Regions from separate parts of the Pseudoalteromonas sp. DY56-GL22 genome, predicted to be linked through region 3. Evidence: predicted binding sites of a transcription regulator. Region 3 holds the regulator's gene; each other region holds the start of a gene.
What was found. The regulator FliA, encoded in region 3, starts transcription of late flagellar genes. The targets are predictions, from matches to a motif close to CTAAAGNTNNNNNNNNNNNNGCCGATA.
Positions count from the first base shown of each region.

Region 1: a site for FliA is predicted at 7,506-7,532, ahead of NO991_RS20325 (DUF5610 domain-containing protein). Genes of this name have one in related genera too.
Region 2: a site for FliA is predicted at 3,043-3,069, ahead of pomA (flagellar motor protein PomA). Genes of this name have one in related genera too.

Region 1 covers NZ_JANHZR010000018.1:14,765-24,954, forward strand. The annotation lists gene NO991_RS20275 (type II secretion system protein N) at 1-531, shown strand, start outside; gene NO991_RS20280 (YecA family protein) at 551-1,165, shown strand; gene NO991_RS20285 (hypothetical protein) at 1,162-1,365, opposite strand; gene NO991_RS20290 (hypothetical protein) at 1,365-1,724, opposite strand; gene ccoG (cytochrome c oxidase accessory protein CcoG) at 2,003-3,433, shown strand; gene NO991_RS20300 (serine/threonine protein kinase) at 3,499-4,473, shown strand; gene NO991_RS20305 (thiol:disulfide interchange protein DsbA/DsbL) at 4,504-5,127, shown strand; gene NO991_RS20310 (thiol:disulfide interchange protein DsbA/DsbL) at 5,146-5,784, shown strand; gene NO991_RS20315 (DUF523 domain-containing protein) at 5,845-6,297, shown strand; gene trmA (tRNA (uridine(54)-C5)-methyltransferase TrmA) at 6,300-7,397, opposite strand; gene NO991_RS20325 (DUF5610 domain-containing protein) at 7,562-8,680, shown strand; gene murI (glutamate racemase) at 8,747-9,541, shown strand; gene NO991_RS20335 (RNA-binding protein) at 9,504-9,983, opposite strand.
Region 2 covers NZ_JANHZR010000007.1:254,078-264,267, forward strand. The annotation lists gene dxs (1-deoxy-D-xylulose-5-phosphate synthase) at 1-1,637, opposite strand, end outside; gene ispA ((2E,6E)-farnesyl diphosphate synthase) at 1,726-2,613, opposite strand; gene xseB (exodeoxyribonuclease VII small subunit) at 2,618-2,860, opposite strand; gene pomA (flagellar motor protein PomA) at 3,133-3,900, shown strand; gene NO991_RS16245 (flagellar motor protein MotB) at 3,904-4,827, shown strand; gene NO991_RS16250 (hypothetical protein) at 4,958-5,434, shown strand; gene NO991_RS16255 (DNA topoisomerase III) at 5,501-7,411, shown strand; gene NO991_RS16260 (M20 family metallopeptidase) at 7,413-8,726, opposite strand; gene NO991_RS16265 (tetratricopeptide repeat protein) at 8,810-9,667, shown strand.
Region 3 covers NZ_JANHZR010000005.1:63,640-73,829, forward strand. The annotation lists gene flhF (flagellar biosynthesis protein FlhF) at 1-1,201, shown strand, start outside; gene NO991_RS12410 (MinD/ParA family protein) at 1,194-2,054, shown strand; gene NO991_RS12415 (RNA polymerase sigma factor FliA) at 2,081-2,791, shown strand; gene cheY (chemotaxis response regulator CheY) at 2,832-3,215, shown strand; gene NO991_RS12425 (protein phosphatase CheZ) at 3,233-4,000, shown strand; gene NO991_RS12430 (chemotaxis protein CheA) at 4,016-6,307, shown strand; gene NO991_RS12435 (chemotaxis response regulator protein-glutamate methylesterase) at 6,370-7,530, shown strand; gene NO991_RS12440 (flagellar motor protein) at 7,523-8,287, shown strand; gene NO991_RS12445 (flagellar motor protein MotB) at 8,294-9,253, shown strand; gene NO991_RS12450 (ParA family protein) at 9,265-10,035, shown strand; gene NO991_RS12455 (chemotaxis protein CheW) at 10,038-10,190, shown strand, end outside.

The sequences.
Region 1 (10,190 bases), on a different contig from region 3:
TTTACAGGTAAATTAGTGGGTACGGTACGTTTTGGTGATCCTCGTGATAAAGCGGATATTTCAGGCCATGCTGATTTTTCTTACGGTTTATTTAACCAAGCGGTTACTGTGAAAAAGACCACTTTACGCTTAACAGTTGAACGTGCCATGCAACGTTTACAACTACCTTTGCCGATTAGTGCGCAAGGTCGTGTGATTGTAGATTTAGATGAGTACAGTTCAGGCGAGCCTTATTGTGAAAGTCTAAGCGGCGAAATTGCGAGCCCGAACATTGATGTGAAAGGAATGAATAACTGGTTTAGCATTGGTCCTTTAAGTGGCCGTTTAAGCTGTAAATCCGGTGATGTAGCAGTACTTGTAGACCCTGAAAACCGTTTAGGGCTTGAAGCTGATGCAGTATTAAAAGCGAACCTAGACTTTAAAGTAGCTGGTTATATTAAGCCTGAAGCAAGCTTACCGAAAGAAGTGCATGATGCTGCGAAGTTTCTTGGTCGTCCTGATAACGAAGGTCGTTATCCGCTTAACTTTTAAATTGGATTAATTGAATAGTATGCAATTACCTGAGTTTTCAAAGCAGCAAAGCGAGCTTTTAAGTCAGTTTTTAGCGCAGCATCAAGATGCGCTTAGCTTGGCGCAAACCCAAGGTTATTTATTTGCGGTGATCTGTGCTCCTGAGCCGCTTGATGTTCACCAGTGGTTAGAAGAAGTTGCACCTGGTTCTGATGGGCAAATGGATGAGCAAGTGCTGTTTGCATTTATGGCTTTATATCAACAGATCAGCGAACAAGTATTCGAGACGGGTTTTGCATTACCTGTGAGCCTACAGCTGAGCTCGCAAGGGCAACAATACCTAGATATTCAAGAATGTCAGCATTGGAGCCAAGGTTTTATGCATGGTGCGCAAGGTTACGTTAACAAGCTATTAAGCGCGCCACAGTTAGCTGATGAGTTAAAAGAAGCCTTGGCTACAGCTCTGCAAAGCTTAGGCTTTTTTACCCTTGAAGCGAGTGAAATTGCAGCCCTTGCAACTGATAATGGTTTATCAGAAGGGCAACTATGCCAGCAGCAATATGAAGTAATGAATGAATTCGCCGCTGGCTTTGCAGAGTTAATTGAAGTCGTTGCTGTAAATAGCCAACTATATAATGATGAGAGCTGGAACTAACCCAGCTCGAGTAGGATGTTTGTGCAACCTTTGGCACAGCATACAACGCCTTTACCTGGCTGATCAGTTTTCAAATCTAAGGTGAGGGCGCCTTTACACTCTTCGCAGTATAAGGTTTGACCCTTGCCCAGCTTCTTTAGCATATTACGTTGTTTAGCAAACGAGTCGCTGGTTTTTTTGTTTAAAGCAGAAAAGTCCATTACTTGTTTAGCCTTTCTTCAAGCGCATTCGAAACAATACTACAAACACGATTCAAGCGTTCGCCATAAAAGTACAAGTTAATATCTTTTTCACGGCAATAATGAAGGTGAAAGAGTTGTAGTTTATCGTCGGTAGTGAATGTGTCTTCAATATACTCAAGCTCTGAGTTTGATAAATTAAGTTGTGACTTAATATTATTTTTAGCCATATTAGCGGCAGGACTTCGGTTTACCTTACTAGCATCAGAAATCATACCGACTCCCTCACCTAGTAACCTGTCCCTAGGTTCTTTGATCAAAGGATGATCAATTGTGAAAAGTGCTAAAATTATAAGCACTAAGATGAGAAATTTTTTCATAGTCCAATAAACTTTGATCTAAATGAATAGGTGGTAGCTGCAAGTTTAATAAAATGGTTGTTTTAAAAGCAAGCAGATACGATTAAATAGTTAAAAGTTCGTATATGAAATCTAACCCTGAAATTTTCCATAGATTGAGTATAATGCAATATATAGATTTAAAGTTTCAGAAATCTTTGAACGTAATGAGATGTATTCTGATTTGCTTATTGGCACAGAAACCTCTTACTGCAAACATATGTTTGAGTATTATTTCCTAGTGGCGTTGAGGAATTTTAATGGATAATCAGATTAAGGTTAAAAATATCCCAACGGAAGTAAAAATCCAGAAACCGGAAAACGCTTCCCTCGATGATAGATTTAATCCACGTAACCGTATTTATGTTCGAGCTGTAACGGGTTTACACCAACTGTTGAGACAACGAATTGGTTTTATCGGCATGCTTGCGTTCATGCTACTACCTTGGATCAACTTCCATGGCCAGCAAGCTGTACTGTTCGATTTGGTAGGGCAAAAGTTTAACATTTTTGGATTAACCCTCTGGCCACAAGATCTGACTATCCTTGCTTTCATTTTAATGTTGGCGGCGTTTGCGTTGTTCTTAGTAACTACTTTCTATGGACGGGTTTGGTGTGGTTATACTTGCCCACAAACTGTTTGGACTTTCATTTTTATTTGGTTTGAAGAAAAGTTTGAAGGTACAGCTAATCAGCGAAAGAAACTAGATCAACGCCCGATGGACTTTGATAAGTTTTGGCGAAAAAGCGCCAAGCACGGTAGCTGGTGGTTATTCTCACTTTATACAGCATTTACTTTTGTTGGTTATTTTACGCCTATCCGCCAGTTGCTACCTGATCTTTTTACCCTTGATGCAACAGCGTATTCGTATATTTGTTTAGCCGTATTTGCAGTCTGTACTTATGGTAATGCGGGTTGGATGCGCGAGATTATGTGCTTGCACATTTGCCCTTATTCTCGCTTTCAATCAGCTATGTTCGATAAAGACACCTTTACCGTGAGCTATGATGAGGCACGTGGTGAGAGCCGCGGCCCACGTTCACGCAAGCAAGATCCAAAAGAGCTTGGCTTAGGTGATTGTATCGACTGTAACTTATGTGTGCAGGTGTGCCCAACGGGGATCGATATTCGTAACGGCTTACAATATGAGTGTATTAACTGTGGTGCATGTATCGATGCGTGTGATGGGGTGATGGATAAAATGAATTACCCACGCGGACTTATTTCCTACACCACAGAACGCAACTTAGAAACGCCAGACAACAAAACACACGCACTGCGCCCTAAGTTAATTGGTTATTTAGTTATCTTAGTGGTGTTAACAGGGGCGCTGGTGGCAAATATTGCGATGCGTAAACCGATGGAGTTGGATATCATCCGTGACCGTAATCAGCTATACCGTGTTGACTTTAATGGCCTAGTTGAAAACACCTATACACTAAAAGTAATTAACAAAGCTCAGCATCAGCAAACCTTTAATATTCGTGTTGAAGGGCTTGATAACTTTGAGTACATTGGCAAACAAACTTTCACAGTACCTTCTGGCGAGTCTTATAACGTGCCACTGTCATTGGTTGTTGATCCTTATGATTTGAAAAAGCCCATGACGAAGTTTGAGTTCGTACTTTCTGTCGATGGTGAGCCTGATGTGCAGATTTCACAGCCGAGTAACTTCTTTAAGGCGCGATAATTAAGTACACTGAGCGAATGAATAAAAAGCGGGATTTTCCCGCTTTTTTTATATGATGAGGCATTATGAGTAAATTTAGTTTTGTAGACCTTACACCCGATTCAATTTTAGATGCGGTTGAAAGTATCGGTGTTTATGCTGAATCAGGGCTGCTGGCATTAAATAGCTACGAGAACCGTGTTTATCAATTTAAAGCAGAAGATGGCCATCGTTATGTTGTTAAGTTTTACCGTCCAGAGCGCTGGAGTAAGGCGCAAATCTTAGAAGAGCATGCATTTGCATTTGAACTCGCTGAGGCCGAAGTGCCGGTTGTTGCGCCTGTTATTATCGAAGGGCAAAGCTTATTTGAGCATGATGGTTATTTGTTTACGTTATTCCCAAGTGTGGGCGGGCGTATTTTTGAAGTTGATAATTTAGATCAACTCGATGTACTTGGCCGCTTAATTGGGCGAATGCACCAAGTAGCAAAAGCAAAGCCATTTGAACATAGACCTGTGATCAGCTGTGAAGAATATCTTAAGACAGCTAAAGTTCAGTTACAGGCAAGTAACTTGGTGCCAATGGCATTAGAGAACGCCTTTTATACTATTTTAGATTTGGTGATCAAAGAAACCACACAGCAGTATAAAAATGTTGAAACTATTCGTCTGCACGGTGACTGTCATGCTGGCAATATACTGTGGTCTGGTGATGCATTAATGTTTGTTGATTTAGACGACAGTCGACAAGGGCCTGCAATTCAAGATCTTTGGATGATGCTCAGTGGCGATCGTAACAATCAACTGTTACAGTTAGACACTTTAGTCGCAGCGTACGAAGAATTTAGCGATTTTGATCACAGCCAATTAAAGCTGATTGAACCACTTAGAGCGATGCGAATGGTGCATTACATGGGCTGGTTGGCGAAAAGGTGGGATGATCCTGCGTTCCCGCGGAACTTTTCATGGTTTGCTGAAGACAAATACTGGGAGCAGCAAATACTAGCGTTAAAAGAACAGCTTGCAGCGCTACAAGAAGCACCATTAAAATTATTACCATAAATTTTTAAAGTTAATAAAGTCGAGAGAACAATGTTTAAAAAATTAAAGTTAAGTCTACTCATTTTATGTTTACCTTTTGCGGCCTTTGCTGCTGATTTTGAAGCAGGTAATCAATACGAAGTATTAAAAGTTGAGAAAAGTGCAACACCTCAAGTAACCGAGTTCTTTTCATTTTATTGCCCACACTGTTTTCAGTTTGAACCAGTTGCAAAAGCATTAACGGCAAGTCTTCCTGAAGGGACTGAATTTGTAAAAAGTCATGTTAACTTTTTAGGCGGTGTGTCTAAGCAAACTCAAAGTAACTTAAGCTATGCCTACTTAATTGCTAAGCAACATGGCAAAGCAGAACAAGTAGCTGATCAAATCTTTAACAGCATCCATAGACAACGTGCCTTACTTAAAGACATGAAAGACGTTAAAGCACTACTTGCAACTAATGGTATTAGTAATGAAGTGTTTGATGCTGAAATTGCAAGCATGCCAGTGATTAGCGCTGAAAAAGCGATGCAAGATAAGCAGCAAAAATATTCAGACATGGGCGCCTTAACAGGTGTACCAACTTTTATCGTCAATGATAAATACAAAATTAATTTAAATACCATCAAAAGCCAGCAGATGCTTGATGAATTAGTCGAATTTTTATTAAAACAATAATTTTGGAGTAAAGAAGTAATGATCAAGTTAGTAAAAGCTGTATTAATGGCTGCCACGCTAGGTTTAGCGGCAAATGCCTCAGCTGCTCAATATGAAGAAGGTAAGCATTATGAAACGATTGATGCACGCGCTTCTAAAAAGCCAGAAGTAAAAGAGTTCTTCTCATTCTACTGCCCACACTGTAATAACTTCGAGCCAGTTGTGAAAGAGCTTAAAACACTTCTTAAAGATGGCGTTAAATTCAAAAAGAGCCATGTTGATTTTTCAGGTCCTCGTGACCCAGAAATTCAAACCATCTTAGCGCAAGGTTATGCGACGGCTAATGTGTTACCACAGAAAGACGCGTTAGTAGCCGCTGTGTTTAATCATATTCACGGTAAGCGTGCTCGTATTAACGAACTAGCTGATATGAAAGACATCTTTGTTTCACAAGGTGTATCGGCTGAAGATTTTGATAAGTACTACAACAGCTTTTCTGTACGTACTATGGCGTCTAAAATGAAACGCGACCAAGAATACTACCAACAAAAAGGTGCTTTAAAAGGCGTTCCAACTTTTATTGTTAATGGTAAATATCGCTTAATCTTAGGTGCGGACTCAGGCATCAGTGATGCAAAGAGCATGGCAGATTTAATTAACTACCTAGCTGATAAATAAGCTAATTAGTTAAATTTAATTCAAAGCTCCGTTCGCGGAGCTTTTTTATTGGTAAAGCAAATGCAAAAACTATTAGTTTCAAGCTGTTTGTTAGGAAACCCTGTTCGTTATGACGGGCAATCGCAAAACTTACTCCATCCTGGTTTAGAAACTCTTAAACAGCAAGAAAGGCTCGTTGCATTCTGCCCTGAAGTAGCTGGTGGCTTACCTACACCAAGGCCGCCTGCAGAAATCAAAGTGGGTAGAGTACTTACCAAAGATGCGCAAGATGTCACAGTGCAGTTTGCTTATGGCGCAGAACAAGCACTTAAACTTTGCAAAAAACAGGGCATTCGCTATGCGTTGTTAAAAGAATCAAGCCCGTCATGTGGTCGCAATACTATTTACGATGGTAGTCATTCAGGAAAGAAAATTTCAGGAATGGGGTTAACTGCAAAGCTGTTAACTGACAATGGTATAGCTGTATTCAGCGAGCAGCAGTTGCCAGCGCTATTTGCTGCGCTGGCAGAGTGATTTTATTTACGTTGTAAAAACACACCTGATTCAATGTGATGGGTGTAAGGGAATTGATCAAAAATTGCAAAACGTTTTACTTCATGGGTTTTGCATAAGTGATCAAGGTCACGTTCTAGGGTATCGGGATTACACGAGATATAAATAATGTTGTCGTAGTTCGCAACTAGGTCACAAGTTAGCGTGTCCATTCCAGCACGTGGTGGATCCACCAAGATTGTTTGGCAGTTATAGCTTTTCAGGTCTATGCCATCTAAACGAGAGAAGGTACGTTCGCCTTTCATTGCTTGAGTGAACTCTTCACTCGACATACGAATGATATCTAAGTTCTCAACCTTGTTTTGTGCAATATTGTATTGTGCTGAGTAAACCGATGATTTTGATATCTCAGTGGCTAATACCCGGTCGAATGAACCCGCAAGAGCAATCGAAAAGTTACCATTTCCACAATATAACTCCAGTAAGTCATTATTGAGGGGTTGGCAAAGCGCTTGTGCCCACTCTAGCATCTTGATGTTTACTTTCGCATTCGGTTGCGTAAAGCTATTTTCGACTTGCTGATAAATAAGCTCTTTACCGTTTACGTTTAAACGCTCGATAACATAGTCATTACCAATCACTTCTTTTTGCTTACGAGCACGGCCAATAAAATCAATCTTAAACTGTGTGCTCAGTTTTGCTTTAAGCTCTTTAATTGCTTGTAGCCACTGCTCATCTAGTTGTTTGTGATACAACAAGCTAACAAGGATCTCGCCACTTAAGCTTGAAAGGTAATCGATTTGAAACAGCTTACGGCGCAGAACTTCATTGTCTTTTAAGTTTTCGATCATCGCTTGCATCACTTCACCCACTAAAGGTGCTGCAGGGTCAAACTCATCTACGCGGATCTTTTCTTTAGTTTGTTGATCAAACATGATGTGAAACAGGTCTTCACCTTCATGCCAAACACGAAACTCTGCACGTTGGCGGTAATGAATAGGATCAGAGCCGAACACTTCTAATTTTTCGACCCCAAAACGTCGAAACTGTGAGGTGATGCGCTGCTCTTTCTCACTCAATTGTGCATCATATTGAGTTGTATCAATTTTTATAACCGCCATGGCTGATTACCTTTTATCTCTTAGCTTTATAACGGCGCTATTGTAGGGAGCGCTGAGGATTTGTCTAGTTTTGTTATTTATTTTAGTGTCGTTTTTTTATACAAAAAACTTAAGTTCTTTGGTTTTTGGCCGATAATGAGTTAACCATAACATGGAGTCGGATCATGAAAATTGGCAACCTAGGCTATATGCCTAATACAAATGTGAATAAATACAATGGTAAACAGGCTCTGCAGCAGCCTACCATTCAAAATCGTCAAGATAGTTATCAACAACGCGGTCGTGAGCTCGCGGCAAAAGTTCTTGATGATAAACTTGCTGAGGCACTTGGTTTACCTAAAGCCGAAGAGAAAAAAGATAAACCGCTGTTCGACTTTGAAGAGATCGTGAAAAACGTACTCGACTTTGTTGGCGGTGCACTTCGTAAAGCAAAAGCCGATGGTGCTGATGATGAAAAACTCAAAGGCATGCTAGGTGATGCACGTAAAGGTGTGCAAATGGGCATCGACGATGCGTATGATGAGCTTAAAGAGTCAGGTATTCTTAACGATGACATCGAAGAGGGTATCGAAAAGTCTAAAGAAGGTATCTTTAAAGGTATTGATGAATTAGAAGAAGACTTGTTCAATCCTAAACCTAATGCGGTTTCAGTTAGCCAAGCTCAATACATCAGCTTAAGTAATAACGCGGAGTACACTTTCACCACCGCTGAAGGTGACGAAGTAAGTATTAGCTTTGCTGATGCATACGAAAGTAAGTCTGCAAGCAGTTATAGCAAAAATGGCGACAACGAAGCCTTTGTCAGTGAGTCTTCGCAATCACGTGATTTATCATTCTCGATGTCAGTCAATGGTGATTTAAATGAGCAAGAGCAGCAAGCTATCAACGAATTGATGGAAGATTTACAGAGTGTTAGCGAAACATTCTTCTCTGGTTCATTAGAAGAAGCCTTTGAACAAGCTAAAGAGCTGAACTTAGGTAACGAGCAACTAGTCGGCTTTACCATGGATCTAAAACAAACCAAAACAGTAGCCGCTATCAAAGGGTATGAAGAATATAAACCTGCTCCTGAAAAAGAAGTTGCTGAGAAAATAGCGCCATTTAATGACGATTTGAAACAGGCGTTTAATAAAGCGGGCGATATTGGTTTGCAAAATGAACTGGCTGGCATCTTACAATGGTTAAACCAAGATAAAGAAGAAGTCAGTAAGCTGGTGGATTATACCAAAGCAATGTTCGAACAAATGAATAAGCTACGCTCGGCAACAGAAGAAGAGGCTTAGTCCTTTCTTTCTTTTTATAAAGCTGCATGGCAAACTGCTGACCTTTGATGATCCGAGGTAAGCAGTTTGTCAGTTCATATAATGGTGTTTGATTCTGGTATAGGTGGAACAACCGTACTTGAGCAGATCCAAGTATTGATCCCAGATGCTGATTATAGTTATTTTATGGACAATGCTTTATTGCCCTATGGCGCGCAAAGTCAGCAAACGATCATAGCCCGCCTTTTAGCGCTACTACAGTTTATCGAGACAGCAAACTTACAGGTTGATATTCTAGTTATTGCGTGTAATACCGCCTCTACCTCTGCCTTAGATACTATTCGTCAGCACACAAGTATAGAAGTTGTCGGGGTAGTACCTGCAATAAAACCTGCTTGCGCTATAAGTAACAGCAAACATATTGGTTTACTGGCAACACCATCAACCATCAAGAGTCGCTATACTGCAAATTTAATTAGTACTCATAGCCAAGACACACAAGTCAGCTTATATGGCTCAACTGAGCTGGTAGAAATTGCAGAAACACTATTTCATACGCAGAAAATCAATAAAGCAAAGCTTGAGAAAGTATTGAGTAATTTAGCGATAGCAGAAGATATAGATGTACTGGTACTTGGCTGTACACACTTTCCATTACTAGCCAGCGCGATTAGTGACTACTATAAACAACAGATCTTCCTTATTGACTCAGGCAAAGCGATTGCTAAGCGCGTTGAAAGTTTAATTGCTCTACGAGGCTTTACTCTTACTACAGATAAAAAAAAGCCGCTGCACTATTATGCAACGGCTCCTATTGGTCATTCGCAATTAAGCGTTGAGCTTATTACGCTGACTGATCAGATCCCTCACGAAAGCTGTTAGCTTCGTTCTCTTGTTTTTGTTTTGCTTCACGCACTTTTAAAGTACGTTGTTGGAATTCGCTATCATTTAATTGATTGATTGCTTTATCTGCATCAGCTTCAGCCATTTCAACAAAACCAAAGCCACGACGTTTACCTGTATTTTTATCTTTTAATAAACGTACATTGAAAACTTTGCCTTGTTCTTCGAATAAAGCACGAACAACACCTTCATTAGCACGATAAGGTAGGTTGCCAACATAAAGTGTTTTTGTTTTTACTTCGGCCTCCTCACTTGACGCTGATGAAAGTGCTGTAATAACCAAAGCACCAATTAATAAGCCTGCACCAAATAGCAATGCTGGGTCTAAAGCTAAGCTTGCAAGTGCGAACTTAACAACCACAAAACCTAAAACAGCAAGAATAACGGAGAAAAGAAAAGATTTTTGATCGGGTAATTTCATTTTGATCTACCAATAAACAAGAAATAAACATTAATTTAACATTGTGAACTTGCTATCTTAACGAGTTAAATGAACATAGCAATGAAATTTGCATTAAATTATGAATATTGGCTTAAAAAACAGCCATAATAGCGACCGTTTTTGCTGTTTTCGGTAAATTTAGTTCGCTTTTTGAGCGAACAGTAAAAAGATCGAAAAAAAGTGTTG
Region 2 (10,190 bases), on a different contig from region 3:
AACTCATTAATAGCTTCAGTATCAAGTGGTTTGATAAAGCGCATATCAATCACTGTTGCATTTAGCTCATCTGCGGCTACTTTGGCGCTCTCTAACAGCGTACCAAACGACAAGATGGCCACTTTACTACCTTGTTTGATACTACGCGCTTTACCGATTTCAATCGCACTCATTGTTGATTCAACATCACAATTGCCGGCACTACCACGTGGGTAACGAACAGCGACAGGTTGATTGCATTGGTAGCCAGTGTAAAGCATTTGGCGGCACTCGTTAGTGTCGCTTGGCGCCATAATAATCATATTAGGAATACAGCGCATAAAACTTAAGTCATAGGCGCCTTGGTGAGTTTCACCATCAGCACCAACAATACCTGCACGGTCAATAGCGAATAAAACAGGTAAGTTTTGTAATGCTACATCGTGGATAAGTTGATCGTAAGCGCGTTGTAAAAAGCTTGAATAAATAGCAACAACAGGCTTCAACCCTTCACAAGCAAGGCCTGCTGCAAGCGTTACAGCATGTTGTTCAGCAATCGCCACATCAAAGTATTGCGCAGGATACTCTTTTGAAAAACGCACCATGCCTGAACCTTCACGCATCGCAGGGGTAATTGCCATTAGCTTGTCGTCTTGGGCTGCCATATCGCATAACCAGTCACCAAACACATTTGAGAATGTGGCAGCACCCGGTTTTGATTTTGGTAATTTCGACATGCTCGGATCAAATTTTGGTACGCCGTGGTAGCCAATTGGATCCGCTTCAGCAGGCTTATAACCTTTACCTTTTTGCGTTTTAATATGTAGTAACTGTGGGCCTTTAAGGTTACGCATATTACGTAAGGTATCAACCAACATATTTACATCATGACCATCGATTGGGCCGATGTAATTTAGGCCTAACTCTTCAAAGAACGTGCCCGGAATGACCATCCCTTTTAGGTGCTCTTCCATGCGGCTAGCAAGTTCTTTCACAGGCGGTAAACCAGAAAGGAGCTTTTTACTGCCTTCACGAATATTGGTGTAGAAGCTGCCAGATAAAATTCGGGCAAAGTGGTTATTGAGTGCACCTACGTTTTCTGAAATCGACATTTCATTGTCGTTTAAGATAATTAACACGTTAGGGTTAACATCACCCATGTGATTCATTGCTTCAAATGCCATACCAGCAGTGATCGCACCATCGCCAATAACAGCAACAGTTTTACGATCTTTACCTTCTTTTTCTGCAGCAATGGCCATACCTAAGGCTGCTGAAATTGAGGTGCTCGAATGACCAACACTAAATGTATCGTAAGGGCTTTCTTCACGGAATGGGAAAGGGTGCAAACCGTCTTTTTGACGAATAGTATGCATTTGGTCACGACGACCCGTTAAGATTTTATGCGGGTATGCTTGATGACCCACATCCCAAACTAAACGATCTTCAGGAGTGTTATAAACATAATGCAGTGCAACTGTTAACTCAACAGTGCCTAAACCTGATGCTAGATGACCACTACTTTGCGAAACTGAGTTAAGTAGGTATTCGCGTAACTCTTTACTAAACGCAGGTAACTTGTCTTGCGCTAAATCACGCAGTTGTGCTGGTTCGTCAACCAAACTTAATAATGGATACTTGCTACTATCAAGTGTCATGATTTTTTATACATCCTTCGCTAACCAGAGTGCATTATAGCCCATTGCCGCTCCGATTTTTTAGTTATTTTGTCTTTCTTTTTAGGTATTAATAATTGCGTTCAACAATATAGCTTGCAAGACTCGCCAATTCGCTGGTGTCGTAATCAATAGCCTCAAGAGCTTGATGAGCTTGAGCCAGCAAATCTTGTGCTTTGTGCTTTGCGCCTGCCATCCCTAATAAAGCAGGGTAGGTTGCTTTGTTTGCAGCAACATCGGAACCCTGTGGCTTACCTAATGTTTCAGTATCAGCTTCTACATCAAGGATATCGTCTTGTACCTGAAAGGCCAGCCCAATTGCTTGACCGAATCGGTTTAATTGCGCGAGTGTATGTTCATCACAGCTTTTTGCACTCAATGCACCGAGTGTAATTGCACAATTAAGCAAGGCACCCGTTTTTAGCTGATGAATGCGCTCTAGCTGAGCAACTGTAATTTCTTTATCGGTCGCTTCAATATCCAGTGCTTGCCCACCTACCATACCTTCAATACCTGAGGCTTTGCTTAATGAGGCAATCATTTTTACTTGCTGGCTCGCAGAAACAGCAAATTGATGATTGGCAATTAAATCAAATGCCAGTGTTTGTAAGGCATCACCTGCGAGTATGGCTTGTGCTTCGCCATAGACAATATGACAGGTAGGGCGGCCACGTCTTAAGTCATCATCATCCATTGCTGGTAAGTCATCATGAACTAAAGAATAGCTATGAATACACTCAATAGCGGCGGCAAGAATATCAAGATCGGCCTTGTCCGCGCCCATCATCCGGCCCGTTGCATATACAAGGTAAGGACGTAAGCGTTTACCACCATTTAGAACACCGTAGTGGGTGGCTTCTTTGATGTTTTTTTCGGTATTAAGTGGCTGTTCAAAATAGCGATTTAAGTGTGCTTCTACGTCTTCACGAGCGCGTTGTAATTGTTCTTTTAATTGCACTTAATTAGTCCAAGTTTGAATCAAAATTGCTAAGAGGCGCTTGGCTATCGTTACCCATTAAAATGGCAACTTTTTGTTCGGCTTGTTGTAACTTACCAGACGAAGCGTTTGCTAGCGCAATGCCGCGTTCAAATTGTTTTAGTGATTGTTCCAGTGACAATTCACCTTGCTCCATTTGTGCAACAATTTGAGATAATTCATCCAGTGCTTCTTCAAAGCTTAAGTTTTCTGGTTTCTTTGTTGCCATTGTGGCCTCGGTAGCTGTTAGAAAGTGAGGCCAATTTTAGGGGGAATGCTAAACTAGGTCAAAGAATGATGTGTTTTTTTACGCATAATTCATTTTTAGTATGCTATTTTTACGATTTTAAATACAGCTTAAACTTGTAGCTTAAAAATCTTACATTAAAATAAAATTAATTCATTTAATGATTTAAGTATTTCAACTGCTTGCCGATAAGCAGTTAATAATAAAAATTTGATACTTGAGTGTATCGTGTAATTGTTCCTCTGGAGGGGTATGTGGATTTAGCAACCATAATAGGTATTCTTGGTGCCATAGGCTTAATTGCTATGTCGATGGTGTTAAGTAGTGATGGCCAAGTTGCAATGTTTTACAACACGCCTTCGGTGGTCATTGTATTTGGTGGTTCGATTTTTATTGTATTATCAAATTTCACCATGGGGCAATTTTTGGGCATAGGTAAAGTGGCAGCAAAAGCTTTTATGTTCAAAATCGAATCTCCGGAAGAATTAATTGAAAAAGCAGTAGAATTAGCTGATTCTGCACGTAAAGGTGGCTTCTTAGCATTAGAAGAAGCTGAAATCCCCAACGGTTTTATGCGTAAAGGGGTCGATATGTTAGTGGATGGTCATGATGCTGATGTCGTTCGCGCCACGCTGCAAAAAGATATTTCTCTTACTGCTAACCGTCATGAACTCGGTGCTGGTTTATTCAAATCACTTGCCGATATTGCGCCTGCAATGGGTATGATCGGTACGCTAATCGGTCTGGTTGCTATGTTATCAAACATGGATGACCCAAAGGCAATCGGCCCAGCAATGGCAGTTGCCCTTTTAACAACTCTTTATGGTGCTTTCTTAGCAAACGTTGTCGCTATTCCAATTCAGGTAAAACTAGAACTGCGTAAAGACGAAGAAGCCCTTAATCAACGCTTAATTCTTGACGCGGTGCTAGGTATTCAAGACGGTCAGAACCCGAAAGTAATTGAAGGTATTTTGAAAAACTACTTAGCCGAATCAAAACGTAAAGTTGATACCGAGGAGTAGAGCATGTCAGATGAAGAGTGCAAATGTCCTCCACCAGGCTTGCCTGCATGGATGGGTACCTTCGCGGATTTAATGTCATTATTAATGTGCTTCTTTGTACTCTTGCTTGCTTTCTCAGAAATGGACGTACTGAAGTTTAAGCAAATTGCTGGCTCTATGAAGTTTGCTTTTGGTGTACAAAATAAAATTGAAGTAAAAGATATTCCAAAGGGAACCTCGGTCATTGCCATGGAGTTCACTCCAGGCAAACCTGAGCCAACACCTATTGAAACGATTCAGCAACAAACCGTAGAAATGACGCAACAAATGCTTGAGTTTCAGGCTGGCGACGAAAGCTCCGCCGGTGGTCGTCAAGAACAGCGCGGTAATAAGCGTGGTGGAGAATCGCAAAGTACGGCTCAGCAACAAGCCTTGGAGCAGTCAATTTCTGCAGCTGATCAAGAACAAACCAATGAGCTTGTGAAGAAAATTGCCCAGCAACTAGAACAGCAAATTATGGATGGGGCAATTGAGCTTGAGTCATTAGGCCAGCAAATTATTATTCGCATTCGTGAGAATGGTTCATTCCCATCAGGTAGTGCTTTTTTACAGCCAAAGTTTAAACCTATCATTCGTGATATTGCTACGCTGTTAAAAGATGTGCCAGGTGAAATAACTGTGTCAGGGCACACTGATGACTTCCAAGTATCGAATGAGCTTTATACCAATAATTGGGATTTATCATCAAAGCGTGCGGTGGCAGTTGCCAGTGAAATGGAAAAAGCGCCAGGGTTTGATAAGTCCCGTATGATGGTAGTCGGCCACGCAGAAACGAGGCCTTTAGTACCGAATGTAACCGACGAAGATCGCAAGCGAAATCGCCGTGTTGAAATCTCTATTATGCAAGGTAAAGCACACGAATCTGAACCTATTGATGTAAGGCAGTAAATCAATTAAAGTTAAGCCTCATTAACAAATGTAATAGAGAATAAAAATGAAAAAAGTTGATAAATATAGCTACATGCCTGGTAATGGTAGTGGCGACGATGATGGTAAAACAGATTAAGGTTAGTTAATTTTGCCTGATTGGTTTGTATATACCATCTCAATTTTGAATAATAGCTGGGTGTTCATTCTGAGCCCTGCTATTTTCGTTTTCTACCTCCGCAAAGATTGGCAGGCATTCCACTTTACCGTAATAACAGCATGTTTCTTTTTATACGGTACCTTAATTCATAGCGGCTTACGTGAATTTGATGACATTTATATTTGGCGCTATGTCGTTTGGGCTTTTAATGATATTGCTTGGATGGCAATCATTGCTTACTTAGGTATTAAAGATAAAGTCTACTTATGGCAAAGTGTTTTAGGGCAGTTGGTTGTGATAATGGCGCCTATTTTGCAACTGTTCCGTTTAGTTGACCGCCACCTTTGGGATTTGTCTTACAGCACTTACATGTATAAGACCCTGCTACCGCTAATCAATATTGGTACTGTGGTCGTATGTTACCTACCACTTATCTATCTTTTTACTCGACGAAGCCAGCAAGCTTAAGGCGTTTCTTCGTTAAAAATCCTGTGCTAGACTACTGTTTATAAAAACAGTATTTAGTGTTGCGTTATGAAACTTTACATTGCCGAAAAACCATCCTTGGCACGAGCCATTGCAGATGCTCTACCAAAACCACAAAAAAAACATGATGGTTATATAGAGCTTGGTAATGGAGATTGTGTCTCTTGGTGTATTGGTCATTTACTTGAGCAAGCAGAGCCCGATGATTACGATGCAAGTTTTAAAAAATGGCGATTTGAGCATTTACCTATCGTGCCAGAACAATGGCAATTAAAACCTAAAGCAAAAACACGCAAACAACTTACTGTACTAAAAAAGCTCATTAAGCAGGCAAGTACAATAATTCATGCTGGCGACCCTGATAGGGAAGGCCAGCTATTGGTTGATGAAGTGATCGAACAGGTTAAACTTAGCCAAGCCAAAAAACAGCAAATTCAACGACTCTTGATCAGCGACTTAAACTTAAGTGCAGTTAAAAAAGCACTAAATAATTTGAAATCGAACCGCGATTTTATTCCTTTGAGTGTGTCTGCCTTAGCTCGATCACGTGCCGATTGGTTATTTGGCATGAATTTAACTCGAGCCTATACGCTTGCTGGGCAAAAAGCTGGATTTGGCAATGTGCTATCTGTTGGGCGTGTTCAAACGCCTATTTTAGGTTTAGTCGTTAATCGTGATAATGAAATCACTCACTTTGTAGCGAAACCTTTTTATGAAGTATTAGCTCACCTTGAAACTCAGCAGCAGCAAACATTTGCTGCAAAGTGGCAACCAAGTAAAGCATGTGAACCTTATCAAGATGAAGAAGGGCGAGTATTGCATAGGGGGCTTGCTGAAAATGTTGTGTCACGTATAACTAATCAACCAGCTAAAGTGGTTGAGCTTGAGCAAAAGCAAAAAAAACAACAGGCACCGCTACCTTATAATTTATCCGCTTTACAGATTGATGCGGCAAAGGCGTTTTCAATGCCTGCACAAAAAGTGCTAGATACCTGCCAAAACTTGTATGAGCGTCATAAGTTAATTACGTACCCTCGTTCAGATAATCGCTATTTACCAAAAGATCATCATAAAGATGCCGCGAGTATCATTGCCGCCATCGCTAATAATGAAGGTCAAGCAATTGAAGCTTGTAAGCAAGCTGATAGCAGTAAGCGGAGTAAATGTTTTAATGACAGCAAAGTGGCAGCTCACCACGCTATTGTTCCTACCGAAAAACAACTTCGCTCAGCGTCATTAAATAGTGATGAACAAAAAATTTATCGCTTGATCTGTCGTCATTATTTAATCCAATTTTATCCAGACTATGTTTTTAACGAAACTAAAGTAATGGTCGAAATTGCGGGTGGGCTTTTTAAAGCAGCAGCTAAGCAAGATGTTAGCTTAGGCTTTAAAATATTAATGGGCAAAACAGAGTTAAAAGATGAGCAAACCTTACCGCCACTTGAAAAAGGTCAACAGCTGCATTGCAATCAAGGTGAAGTAGTAGACAAAATGACGACACCGCCAGCGCATTTTACTGATGCGACCTTATTAAGTGCCATGACAGGCATCAGTCGGTATGTGAAAGACCCAGAAATTAAAAAGATCCTTAAAGAAACAGATGGTCTTGGTACTGAAGCTACGCGAGCCGGTATTCTTGAGCTTTTATTTAAACGCCGTTTTTTAGAACGTCAGGGTAAAAACATTCTGGCTACCGCAACAGGTAAAGCACTCATAAGTACATTACCAGAACAGCTTGCTAGCCCTGACTTAACAGCTAAGTGGGAAGCATCGTTAGGTAATATCGCTGAACAGCATATGAGTTATCAGCAATTTTTAACACCATTGTTGGAAGAGTTAAATGCTTTAGTTGAGCAAGCCAAGCAATGCGATAGCCAAGTCTTTGCCCAGTTACCAAAAACGCCGCAAAAGCGACGTTTTAAAAGGAAGGCTAAGTCCAGAGCTAAGTCAGCCTAAACTACTTTTTGTTGAATAGGGCAACCGCGGCGTTACTCATTGCTGTAATTCCAGTAGGAAGTGCTTTTTTGTAATCAGGTGCAAACTTACTTGAGTGTAAAGAAGGTAATGTTGTGCCAGATTGCATTGCTGAGTCATATTGACTCGGTTCAACACCGCCTAACCAAAACAAAGTAATCGGCACATTTTGTTCTGTACGGCCATAAAGGCCAAAGTCTTCACCGGCCATTACAGCTTCAGTTTCAAGTACATTGTCTTCACCAATAGCGTTAGCAATTGCTGAACGCACTACATTGGTTTGTGCAGGATTGTTATAAGTTGAAGGAATTGACTCATCTTCATGCACATAGACTTCTGGTGCTAAGCTTTCGTCAAGCCCAGCACTTAATGCGATGCCTTTAGTAATTCGTTTAATTGCCGCGATTTGTTGTAAACGAACTTCAGGGTTATAGCTACGCAATGTAAGTTGTAGTTTTACTTCATCTGAAATGACATTGTGTTTAGAGCCTCCATGAATTGAGCCAACGGTGATCACTGACGGCTCGAGTGGTGACAATTCGCGACTAGTAATAGTTTGCAGTGCCAATACAATACGTGAAGCAATCACAACTGGGTCTATCGTTGTGTGTGGATAGGCACCGTGACCGCCTTTGCCCTTTACTGTAATATCAACAGAGTCAACACTTGCCATTGTATATTCAGTTTTCATGCTAACTTTACCAGCAGGAACGCTTGCACTTACATGCAAACCAATAACATGATCTGGAGTAGGGTACTTAGTGAAAAGCCCTTCTTTAAGCATTGCTTTTGCACCACCGCCAACTTCCTCTGCAGGTTGTGCGACCATCATTAACGTACCTTGCCACTGATCTTTATGTGTCATTAACTGTTGTGCTGTGCCAATAAATGAGCTCATGTGAATATCATGACCACAACCATGCATTACGCCAACGGTTGCACCAGCATCATTTGTTACAGTCACTTTAGAAGCGTAAGGTTTTCCAGTTTGCTCAACAATTGGTAGTCCATCAGTATCAGTGCGGATCATTACTGTAGGGCCATCACCGTTTTCATAAATACCAACAACGCCATAACCACCTACATTATCTGTAACAGTAAAGCCCAGTTGTTTTAATTGCTTTGCAAGCTTTTGGCCCGTTTCTTTTTCATGGTAAGACAGCTCAGGAGATTGATGTAAGTCTAAATAGAGCTTTTCAATTTCAGGCATAGTCTTTTGAAGGTTTAAATCGAGCGTTGTTGCTTGTGCGAATGGACTAAGAAGTAATAAAGCTGCAGAAATAGCAGATAATTTCATAATGACCTCGACCCGTTGGGCTTGTAATTGTTATGTTTGCCACTATATAAAAACCTAAATACTTATATAGTGCAATCAATCAAATGAATAATATGATAAACCTTACCCCACAAAATTTGCAGCAAGCATTGGGTGAAACGTCAGCTGAAAAGCTAGTGCTACTTACTTTTTACTCTGCACAAAACCCAGAGTGCCATCAGCAAGCTGCAATTTTAGAGAAAATAGCAAATGAGTATGGTGAGCATTTATTAGTAGCGACATTAGATTGCGATGTTGAGCAAGCTCTTGCAGGGCAACTTGCGCAGCAAATTGGTTTACAAGCATTACCAACGCTTGTGATGTTAAAAGATTCAGCACCTGTCGATATGTTACCGGGTGCTCAAACAGAACAGCAAATTCGCGATGCGCTAGCTAAACATTTACCAGCTCAACACGAGTTATTATTAGAGCAAGCTAAGCAAGCGTTAATTAATCAAGATCTAAATAATGCCTTTAACTATGCAAAGCAGGCTTATGAACTTGATCCAAATCACACACGTGTAAAGTTAGTTTTAGCTGATATCTGTATTCAAATTCATAAATTAGAAGATGCACAAGCATTATTAGATTCGGTTGCAGAAAACGAACGTGATGCGTATTTCACAAATATTCAAGCAAAATGTGAACAAGCATTAGCTGCCACTGATTCGCCAGAGATAAAAGCACTGCAGGATAAAGTTGAAAAATACCCAAATGATTTAGAGATAAAAGTAGAACTAAGTAATGCTCTTAATAGCGCGGGTCGTAAAGAAGAAGCACTAGAGATGTTATTTAATGTACTTAAAAAAGATCTTAACTACGCAGATGCAAAACCAACCTATCTAGAAATTATCGCTTCTTTACCTGATGGCGATGCCTTGGCATCTAAGTACCGTCGTAAGTTATATAGTATCTTGTACTAATTAAGAGTTGATTGATAAAAGCGCCATTAAAAATAGTGGCGCTTTTTTTATTTAAAAACTTGCGTATTACCTATTATCGATAATACTTAAGATCCTCTCGAGAAAAGTTGGCTGTATTTCGTACAGTAAACTGTGTTTTTTACTGCCTTTAGCTTGTTTTTTGCGCGAAAGGTAAGTTTTTATTAGTTTTCTACAAAAAGTGCTTGCGTTAAAAATCCATCTCCCTATAATGCGCATCCACTGACACGGCGGGCAGCAATGAAAAGCGCTGAACAAAGTGACAGAGAGTTAAGTAAAACTTCGGTTTAAAACGGTCTAAAAAGAAAGTTTAAAATTAAGTGTTGACTCGAAAATTTAAGGATGTATTATACGCATCCCTAGCGACAACGTCGCAACGTTCTTTAACAATATAAAGCAATCATCTGTGTGGGCACTCGTACAGATTGAGTTCTAACAGCGAAGCTTAGTTTACTAAGTGGAGCAAACAAATTTAGAGTCTCAATTTCTTATGAGTGACTATATA
Region 3 (10,190 bases):
TGAGCGTCAAGCCCCACGCCCTCGTTCGCCAGAGCTTGCGTCAATGTTTAGTCAATCTGGTATTGATACGAGTGAACACTATCAAGCAAAAGAGCCAAGCTTTGAGCAGCAACAGCCTGAATATAAGCAAGCTCCTCGTTATCAATCGCAGGCAGCACCTCGTGTACAAACTCAAGCACATAGCTTAGGTTTTGATGACGATTTAGATTCTGGTTTTGATGATTTAGATTCACCCGCTGAGCACAAAAACTCAGCACCTGCGAATCAATCAGAAATGACGACCATGCGCGAAGAAATGAATGCGATTCGTCAATTACTTGAACACCAAGTATCTGGCTTAATGCAACAAGATATGGCTCGCCGCGATCCGACTCGTGCATGTATGATTGACCGCTTAGCGGGTATGGGCATTGAACGTGATGTTGCTGAGCAAATGGCCTGTTTCATTCCTGATGATGTATCACGTCAACAAGCGTGGCAAGCATTACTGCAAATGGTTGAAAACCAAATGCATACAACGAATAACGAAATCCTACGTCAAGGTGGTGTATTCGCATTAGTGGGCCCAACGGGTGTTGGTAAAACAACGACTGTTGCGAAATTAGCTGCACTGGGCGCACAAAAATATGGTGCTGATAAAGTGGCGTTGATCACCACTGATACATATAGAATTGGTGCCTACGAACAATTGGCTACTTATGGTCGTATTATTGGCTGTGGTGTTAAGCAGGTAAAAGATGCGAATGAATTAGCTGAAGTGCTATACCATTTACGTAATAAGCGTCTAGTATTAATAGATACAGCGGGTATGAGCCAACGTGATTTACGTTTAACTGAGCAATTAAACACCTTAATGCGTAATCAGCGTGTTGATATTCGTAGTTATTTAGTATTAAGTGCGACAGCACAGATAAATGTGTTGCAAGAAACCGTAAGACACTTTAAAAAGGTTCATCTAAGTGGCTGTATCTTCACTAAATTGGATGAATCTTTAAGTTTAGGTGAGATTATTAGTATAGCGATTCAAAATCGCCTGCCAATAGGGTATCTTACTAACGGTCAGCGTGTTCCTGAAGATATTCGCGTAGCGAATGCTGAAAAACTAGTGAAAAAAGCTGAACAATTGTATTTAAAACGAGCAAAAGCACAACATTCACGACGTCAAGCAGTAGCGTCGAACACAGTAGGGATGTATGATTAACACAGTATTAGATCAAGCAAGCGGCCTGCGCAAAATGAATCAAAATAATAATAGTGGCGTTAAAGTTATCGCTGTGACTGGCGGTAAAGGTGGAGTGGGTAAAACCAATGTTTCACTCAACACCGCAATCGCATTAGGGCAGCAAGGAAATCGTGTATTAGTACTAGATGCCGATTTAGGTTTGGCAAACTGTGACGTGATGCTTGGCCTTCGTGTTGAACGTAACTTATCTCATGTTTTGTCAGGCGAGTGTGAGCTTGACGAAATTCTCGTTGAAGGTCCTGCAGGTATAAAAATTGTACCAGCGACGTCTGGTTCGCAAAGCATGGTGGAATTAACACCATCTGAGCATGCAGGCCTTATCCGCGCTTTTAGCGAGTTAAACACTGAGTTTGATATTTTAATTGTCGATACCGCTGCAGGTATTTCTGACATGGTATTAAGCTTTTCTCGTGCAGCCCAAGATGTTGTTGTGGTTGTATGCGATGAACCTACCTCAATTACCGATGCTTATGCGCTTATAAAAGTGCTTAGCCGTGAGCATGGCGTATATAAATTTAAAATTGTTGCCAATATGGTGCGCAGTTTGCGTGAAGGGCAAGAATTATTTGCTAAACTTTCAAAAGTAACGGATCGCTTTTTAGACGTTTCAATGGAGTTGGTAGCTACCATTCCTTATGACGAGAACATGCGTAAATCTACGCGACGTCAAAAGGTGATTGTTGAATTATTTCCAAACTCACCAGCTGCGGTGGCGTTTAAAACATTAGCAACAAAAGCAGTTAAGTGGCCGATCCCTAATCAACCTTCTGGCCATTTAGAATTTTTCATTGAAAAACTAGTAAACGGCTAACTATGACAACATCGGTGAATAAAGCGATGGGATATCAATCAGCACAAAACTTAAATGCGATTGTTGAAAAACATGCCTCTTTAGTTAAAAAAGTGGCGTGCCATCTAATTGCTCGTTTACCTGCCAGTGTCCAACTCGATGATTTAATTCAATCAGGCATGATAGGCCTAATTGAAGCATCAAAAAACTTTGATGCTAGCAAAGGGGCTAGTTTCGAAACTTTCGCTGGAATTCGTATTCGTGGTGCGATGTTAGACGAAATTCGTAGAGGTGACTGGGCACCACGCTCAGTTCACCGAAATGCTCGCCTTGTGGCTGAAACCATTTCCGAATTAGAAAGCACGCTAAATCGTGAACCTAAAGATACAGAAGTCGCTGAAAAACTTGATATAACGCTCGATGAGTACCATCATATTCTACATGATGTAAATTCTAGTAAAGTATTAGGTATAGAGGACTTAGGCGTTGATGAAGACGTCATTACACCTGTAGGTCAGGATTTAGGACTAGACAAACCGTTTAATAACGTTAAAAATGAGCGGTTTAACCAGTCTCTATTAACGGCTATCCAATCGTTACCAGAAAGAGATGCACTTGTTTTGTCTTTGTACTACAACGACGAAATGAACTTAAAAGAAATAGGACACATACTCGATGTTAGTGAATCGCGTGTGAGTCAGATACATGGTCAGGCGATGATTAAGCTCAAAGCAAAAATCAATGACTGGATTAATTAGTAGTAAGTAAATATAGGTTCAAACCTCACCGGAGGATGTTTTGGATAAAAACATGAAAATTCTTGTTGTTGATGATTTTTCTACAATGAGACGTATCATTAAAAATCTATTAAGGGATTTAGGTTTTACCAATGTGCAGGAAGCTGACGATGGGTCAACAGCATTGCCAATGCTACAAAATCAAGAATTTGATTTTGTTGTAACAGATTGGAACATGCCAGGTATGCAAGGCATTGATTTGTTAAGAGCAATTCGTGCTGATGATAGCCTTAAGCATATTCCTGTATTAATGGTGACAGCTGAAGCGAAAAAAGAACAAATTGTTGCTGCTGCTCAAGCGGGTGTTAATGGCTATATCGTTAAACCATTCACTGCTGCGACACTTAAAACCAAATTGGAAAAAGTGTTTGAACGTTTAGGTTAATCTAAGGGGAGAGGCTTATGTCAGCACTAGCTGCGCCTCAAATAAGTTTAGAGCAAGCTCGTCAACTTGTTGAGTTTCTTGAAAATGGTGAACAAGAAAAAGCTGATCAGCTGATACTTGAAACAGCATCAAAAGAACAATCAGAGCTGTTTGCTGAAATCGGTAAACTGACGCGACAATTACATGAAGCGCTAAAAAACTTTGATCTAGATACTCGTCTTTCAGATTTAACTACCGATGCGATCCCAGACGCTAAGCAGCGCTTAAATTATGTTATGGAAATGACAGAAAGCGCCGCTAACAAAACCATGGATGCAGTTGAAGCTAGTTTACCTATAGCGCAACAACTTGCAGATGAAATAGCGACGATTAAACCAACGTGGGATCGTTTAATGAGCCGAGAAATAGAGCTCGGTGAGTTTAAAAAGCTATGTCATAGCTTAGATAATTTTATGAATAACTCGCATACTAAAACCGATGAGCTACAGGGCTTGATGACCAATGTGCTGATGGCACAGGACTATCAAGATTTGACGGGGCAAGTAATCCGTCGCGTCATTGAGTTAGTGCGAGAAGTAGAAGACAGTTTAATTAATCTCTTAACTGTGTTTGGCAGTCAAGAAGATGGTCATCAACAACAAGAAAAACAGGCCATAGAAAAAGCACCTGCAACAAGTGATACACTAGCAGGTCCTGAAGGGCCGATTATTGATAAAGACTCTCGTGATGATGTTGTCTCAGGACAAGATGAAGTCGATGATCTATTATCAAGTCTGGGCTTCTAAGAGGAGAGTAGCTGCATGAGCTTTGAAGTCGATGAAGATATTTTACAGGATTTCCTTGTTGAGGCAGGAGAAATCTTAGAGCTTTTGTCAGAGCAATTAGTTGAGCTTGAGAACAATCCCGAAGACAAAGATCTCTTAAACGCCATTTTTAGAGGCTTCCACACTGTCAAAGGCGGTGCAGGCTTTTTAAGCATGACTGAACTTGTTGATGCGTGTCACGGTGCAGAGAATGTTTTCGATTTATTACGCCAAGGTGTTCGCAGTGTCACTCCTGAGCTTATGGATGTTATTTTACAAGCTCTGGATACCATCAACGAAATGTTCGCAACGATTCAAAATCGTGAGCAACCAGAGCCTGCAGATCCTGCGCTTCTAGACGTTCTTCATAAATTAAGCCAACCACCTACAGCGGAAGAGCTTGCAGGTGAAGATGTATCAGTAGCAGACGATGTAGCAGTTGCACCTGAAGAACCTGCTGTTGAAGAGGCTGTTGTTGATGCACCTGAAGTAACAGCTAACACGGCAGCAGACAATATTGATGAAGATGATCCATTTGCGTTTGATATGTTGTTTGATGGCGGCGGTCTTGCTGATAGTAAGGCAGAACCACAGAATATTGATGAAATTACTGAAGATGAGTTTGAAAGCCTCCTCGATGAATTACATGGTAAAGGTCAAGGGCCAGCAGCGGCTGCTCCTGAAGCTATTAGCAGTGATAGTGATGACATCACCGATGATGAATTCGACAGTTTATTAGACGAATTACATGGTGTTGGTAATTTTGGTGAAGTAAAACAAGAAAATATAGCCAAACCTGAAACCGTAAAATCTGCACAACCAACTCCTCAAGCGCCAGCAGTAGATACTACAAGCAGTGACTCAGACGATGAAATTAGCGATGACGAGTTTGAGGCGTTGCTTGATGAATTACATGGTAAAGGTACAGCTCCACAGTCTTTAGAAACGGCTGCGCCAGAAAAAGCGCCTGAACCACCTAAAGCTGAACCTGCAAAACCGGCACAGCCAGCAGCATCAAAACCGGCACCTACTCCTAAGCCTGCCGCAGCTGCACCTAAACCGGCTCCAGCTCCTGCAAAAGCACCAGCAGCTTCTGCTGCACCGAAAAAAGCGCCACCACCACAAGCTGAAACAACGGTTCGTGTTGATACCAAGCGCTTGGACGAAATCATGAACATGGTGGGTGAGCTGGTATTAGTACGCAACCGTTTGGTTAGCCTTGCAAATAACAGTAACAGCGAATCAATGGGTAAAGCCATCTCTAATTTAGATGTGGTAACTGCAGACCTGCAAGGTGCGGTGATGAAAACCCGCATGCAGCCAATTAAGAAAGTATTTGGCCGCTTCCCACGCGTTGTGCGTGACTTAGCTCGCAGCTTGAAAAAAGACATTAACCTGCAGCTGGTTGGTGAAGAAACCGATTTAGATAAAAACTTAGTAGAAGCGCTTGCCGATCCGCTCGTGCATTTAGTTCGTAACTCGGTTGACCATGGTATTGAAATGCCAGATGTGCGTGAAGCCGCGGGTAAACCACGTACCGGTACAGTCACTCTTTCTGCTTCGCAAGAAGGCGATCATATCTTATTGACCATTCGTGATGATGGTGCAGGTATGGATGCTGAGAAGTTGAAAAAAATTGCTATCAGCAAAGGTGTGATTGATCACGACCAAGCAAGCCGCTTGTCGGATACCGAAGCTTACAACTTAATTTTTGCGCCTGGTTTCTCAACCAAAGAAGAGATATCTGATATTTCAGGCCGCGGCGTCGGCATGGATGTAGTAAAAACAAAAATCACCCAGTTAAATGGCTCTGTCAATATTCAGTCAGAGCTGGGTGTAGGTACTGTATTAGAAATCAAGGTGCCATTAACACTGGCTATTTTACCGACTCTTATGGTTATTGTTGGCGAGCAAACATTTGCTTTACCACTTGCTGGTGTGAGTGAAATTTTCCATCTTGATTTAACTAAAACTAATGTCGTTGATGGTCAACTGACAATAATTGTGCGTGAAAAAGCGATCCCGCTTTTCTATTTACAACATTGGTTAGTAAAAGGTGCCAACCGCCAAGAGCGTAAAGCTGAAGGTCACGTAGTTATTGTGCAAATCGGTACTAAACAAGTGGGCTTTGTGGTTGACTCGTTAATTGGCCAGGAAGAAGTTGTTATCAAACCTTTAGATGCCTTATTGCAAGGTACGCCAGGCATGGCTGGTGCGACAATTACTTCTGATGGTGGGATTGCATTGATCCTCGACGTACCTAGCATGCTTAAACACTACGTTGGCTAATAATAAATAATAAAGTGCAGCGTTTAACTGCACTTTAAGTGATATAAAACAAGAGAGTGCCAATGGCAGTCAAAGTATTAGTTGTTGATGATTCAAGCTTTTTTCGCCGCAGAGTCAGCGAAATTTTAGAGCAAGACAGCAATATTCAAGTAATTGGTTTTGCCGTAAACGGTCGTGAAGCGGTCGATAAAGCCCGTGAATTAAAACCTGATGTAATTACTATGGATGTTGAAATGCCGGTTCTTGATGGCATTAGTGCCGTGAAAGAAATAATGGCAGCAACACCGACTCCTATTTTAATGTTCTCATCACTCACCCGTGATGGCGCAACAGCAACCCTAGATGCATTGGATGCTGGGGCCCTTGATTTTTTACCGAAAAAGTTCGAAGACATTGCACGCAATAATGAAGATGCAATCGCGCTTTTACAAAATAAAGTAAAAGAAATTGGTCGCCGTCGCATTTCTCGTTTTTCGCGACCAGCACCTATTTCGAGATCAACTCCGACTCCTACACTAAGAAGTAGTGGCGCTACAAGCAGTAGCGGTATTGTCCAGCCTGATCGCAGTTTTAGTCGTCCTGCTGCTGCAAGTTCGCCGGCTGCATCGTCATCGAATACGAGTAATATTCGCGCTTCGGGCAAGAAATATCAATTGGTTGCTATCGGTACATCAACCGGTGGACCTGTGGCGCTTCAAACAATTTTGACTCAGCTGCCAGCTAATTTCCCACATCCTATTTTGCTTATTCAGCATATGCCAGCTGCGTTTACGCCAGCTTTTGCTGCAAGGCTAAATGGCTTATGCAAAATCAATGTTAAAGAAGCGCAAAATGGTGACCGTTTAGTGCCTGGCACCGCTTACTTAGCGCCAGGTGGCCAACAAATGCTAATAGAGGGGCGTGGTGGTTCTCGCACTCTGCGAGTATTTGAAGACGATAGTCCGCGTATTACTTACAAGCCGAGTGTTGATGTGACTTTTGCAAGTGCTGCAAAAACCTTCGGCGGTGATGTGCTAGCTGTAGTATTAACGGGCATGGGCGCAGATGGCCGTGATGGTGCGCGTATGCTTAAGCAAGTCGGTGCGACTATTTGGGCGCAAGATGAAAAAACCAGTGTGGTGTATGGTATGCCACAAGCTGTTGCTAATGCCGGCTTGGCGAGTGAAAGCTTAGCGCTCGCAGATGTTGCGAATCGTTTAACGCGTGAGACTGGTTGTGGATAAACTGTCTTTCTTTGGCTTAATTGTCGCAGTAAGTGCCATCGCCTTTGGTTATGCATTAGAGGGCGGGGTTGTTTCTGCACTGTTTAATGGTCCTGCGCTTATCATCGTGCTTGGTGGTACGCTTGGGGCTGTCATGCTTCAGACTCCTGCTAGTGTTTTTACTAAAACACTTAAGATCAGTCATTGGGTGTTTTTTCCGCCGTATCACGATATTGATGCAGCAATCGAGCAAGTAAAGCGTTGGTCACATAAAGCACGTCAAGAAGGTTACTTAGCCCTTGAGTCGGAAGCGCTGTCGCACTCAGACCCGTATGCGGCAAAGGGCTTGAGTCTACTTGTTGATGGTATTGATGAGCAAAAGCTTAGAGATACGCTTGAAATTGATTTAATGCTTGAACGCGAACGCTTACTCGAGGTAAGCCGAGTTTATGAAGCTATGGGCGGTTATAGCCCTACAATTGGTATTTTAGGTGCAGTACTCGGTTTGATTCAGGCCATGCAATTTATCACCGATCCTGAAAAACTGGGTGCCGGTGTTGCTACAGCGTTTATTGCCACGATTTATGGTGTTGGTTTAGCGAACTTATTATTTTTGCCTATGGCGAATAAACTCAAGCAGCAAGTGGAACAAAAAATGCTGTATCATGAACTACTCGCTGAAGGCATTATTGCTATTTCGCAAGGTGAAAGCCCACTAAATATCGAACTAAAACTTGAGGCGTACCGTGTAGAGCGCCCAAGCTTAGTTGACGAGTAATTTATTATGATGCGCCGTCGTCTGCGTCATAACACGTCAAAAAACCAACATACTGAACGCTGGCTTGTCTCTTATGCCGATTATATGACCATCATGTTTGCTTTTTTTGTGGTCATGTATGCGATCGCAATTAGTAAAAATGAAGATTTTCAAATTCTCTCAGATTCACTAGAGCAGGTGTTTGAAAAGTCTGCTCGTCAGCAACAACAGGTTGGCACTGGGGTTAACGGCACAGGCATACTAACTGACAGAGTCAGCCCTGAGAACGACATTCTATACGGTGAGAGCATTCGTAAAGATGAGCAAGGCCCTGAATTACTCGATGGGCAAAGCGAAACCAGCAATATTGAGAAAAAACATCTCGGCAAGCCTCTCGACAGCTTACTTACTAAATTACAGTCTGCGCTCATTGATGAAATTCGTGATGGCGAAGCAAGTTTAGAGCTTCATCAAGATTGGCTCATCATTGAACTAAGCTCTGGTATGTTGTTTTCATCGGGCAGTGCTGTTGCACAGCAGCGTGCAAAACAAGTTGTTAGTTTAGTGAAAGATATTATTGCACCAGTTGATAATTACATTCGTGTGCGTGGTTATACCGATAACGAAGGTATTCGTAATGAGATGTTTCGCTCTAACTGGGAGCTATCTGTAGCGAGGGCGACATCTGTCCTAGTTGAGCTTGAGAGTTTAGGTATTAACCCTGCGCGTATGGCTATTGAAGGTTACGGGCAATATTCACCTTTTGCAAGTAATGACACTGAGCAAGGACGCGCAGAAAACCGCAAAGTGGTTGTTGCGTTGTCTAAATATGGTTTACCACCACAAGAGCCAGAAAACGCAGAACAAGAGTCACAAAACCAACCGCAACAGACGACAGAAATTGAGTTGCCAAGCGATGATAACAGCATTAAAGTGATTCAATTACCACATGGTGGCATTAGGATTACCACGCGCAATGAACAATAATAAGGTGTGATGTGAAAGTTTGGACCGTAGCGAATCAAAAAGGTGGGGTAGGGAAAACAACAACAGCCGTTAGCCTTGCTGGTATTCTCGCTTTACAAGGAAAACGCGTGTTACTTATTGACACCGATCCGCATGCATCATTGACTTATTATTTTGGTATAGATTCAGAAGACTTAGAAGTCAGCGTGTATGATATTTTCGCGCGTGGTAACAGCATGGCCAGTGAAGAAATTTTGCAGGCTCTATGTCCTTCAACACTTGAAAACCTAGATATCTTACCTGCGACGATGGCAATCGCGACGCTTGATAGAAGCATGGGCAATAAAAATGGCATGGGCTTAATACTAAAAAAAGCGCTTGCCAAAATTAGCGACCATTATGACTATGCAATTATTGATTGCCCGCCTGTTTTAGGTGTTTTGATGGTCAATGCTCTTGCAGCTAGTGAGCGAATTTTAGTACCAGTACAAACAGAATTTTTGGCCTTAAAAGGGCTTGATCGTATGATGCGTACGATGGAGCTGATGCAAACATCGCAAGCAAAACAGTACCAATATACAATTATTCCTACAATGTACGATAAACGTACTAAAGCATCACTTGAAGCTTACAAGACTCTGCAGGATAATTACAAAGATAAAGTATGGTCAGGCGTGGTTCCTGTCGATACAAAGTTTAGAGATGCTAGTTTAGCACAGCAAGTGCCGATTCAATTTTGCCCGCGTTCGCGTGGGGTATTTGCCTATCGCGCCCTGCTTGATTACTTAGTTGCACAAGGTTAAAGATGAGTAAGCATTTATTTGCCAATGAAAAAGTGATGACCCAATATTTGGGCGCTTTGTTGTGTGAAGATGAGCCTACAGACCAAAATCTTGAGCCAGTCGCAAAGCTGCTGGAGCAGGTTAAAGAGCCTGAAACTAAGACAGAAGAAAAGCTG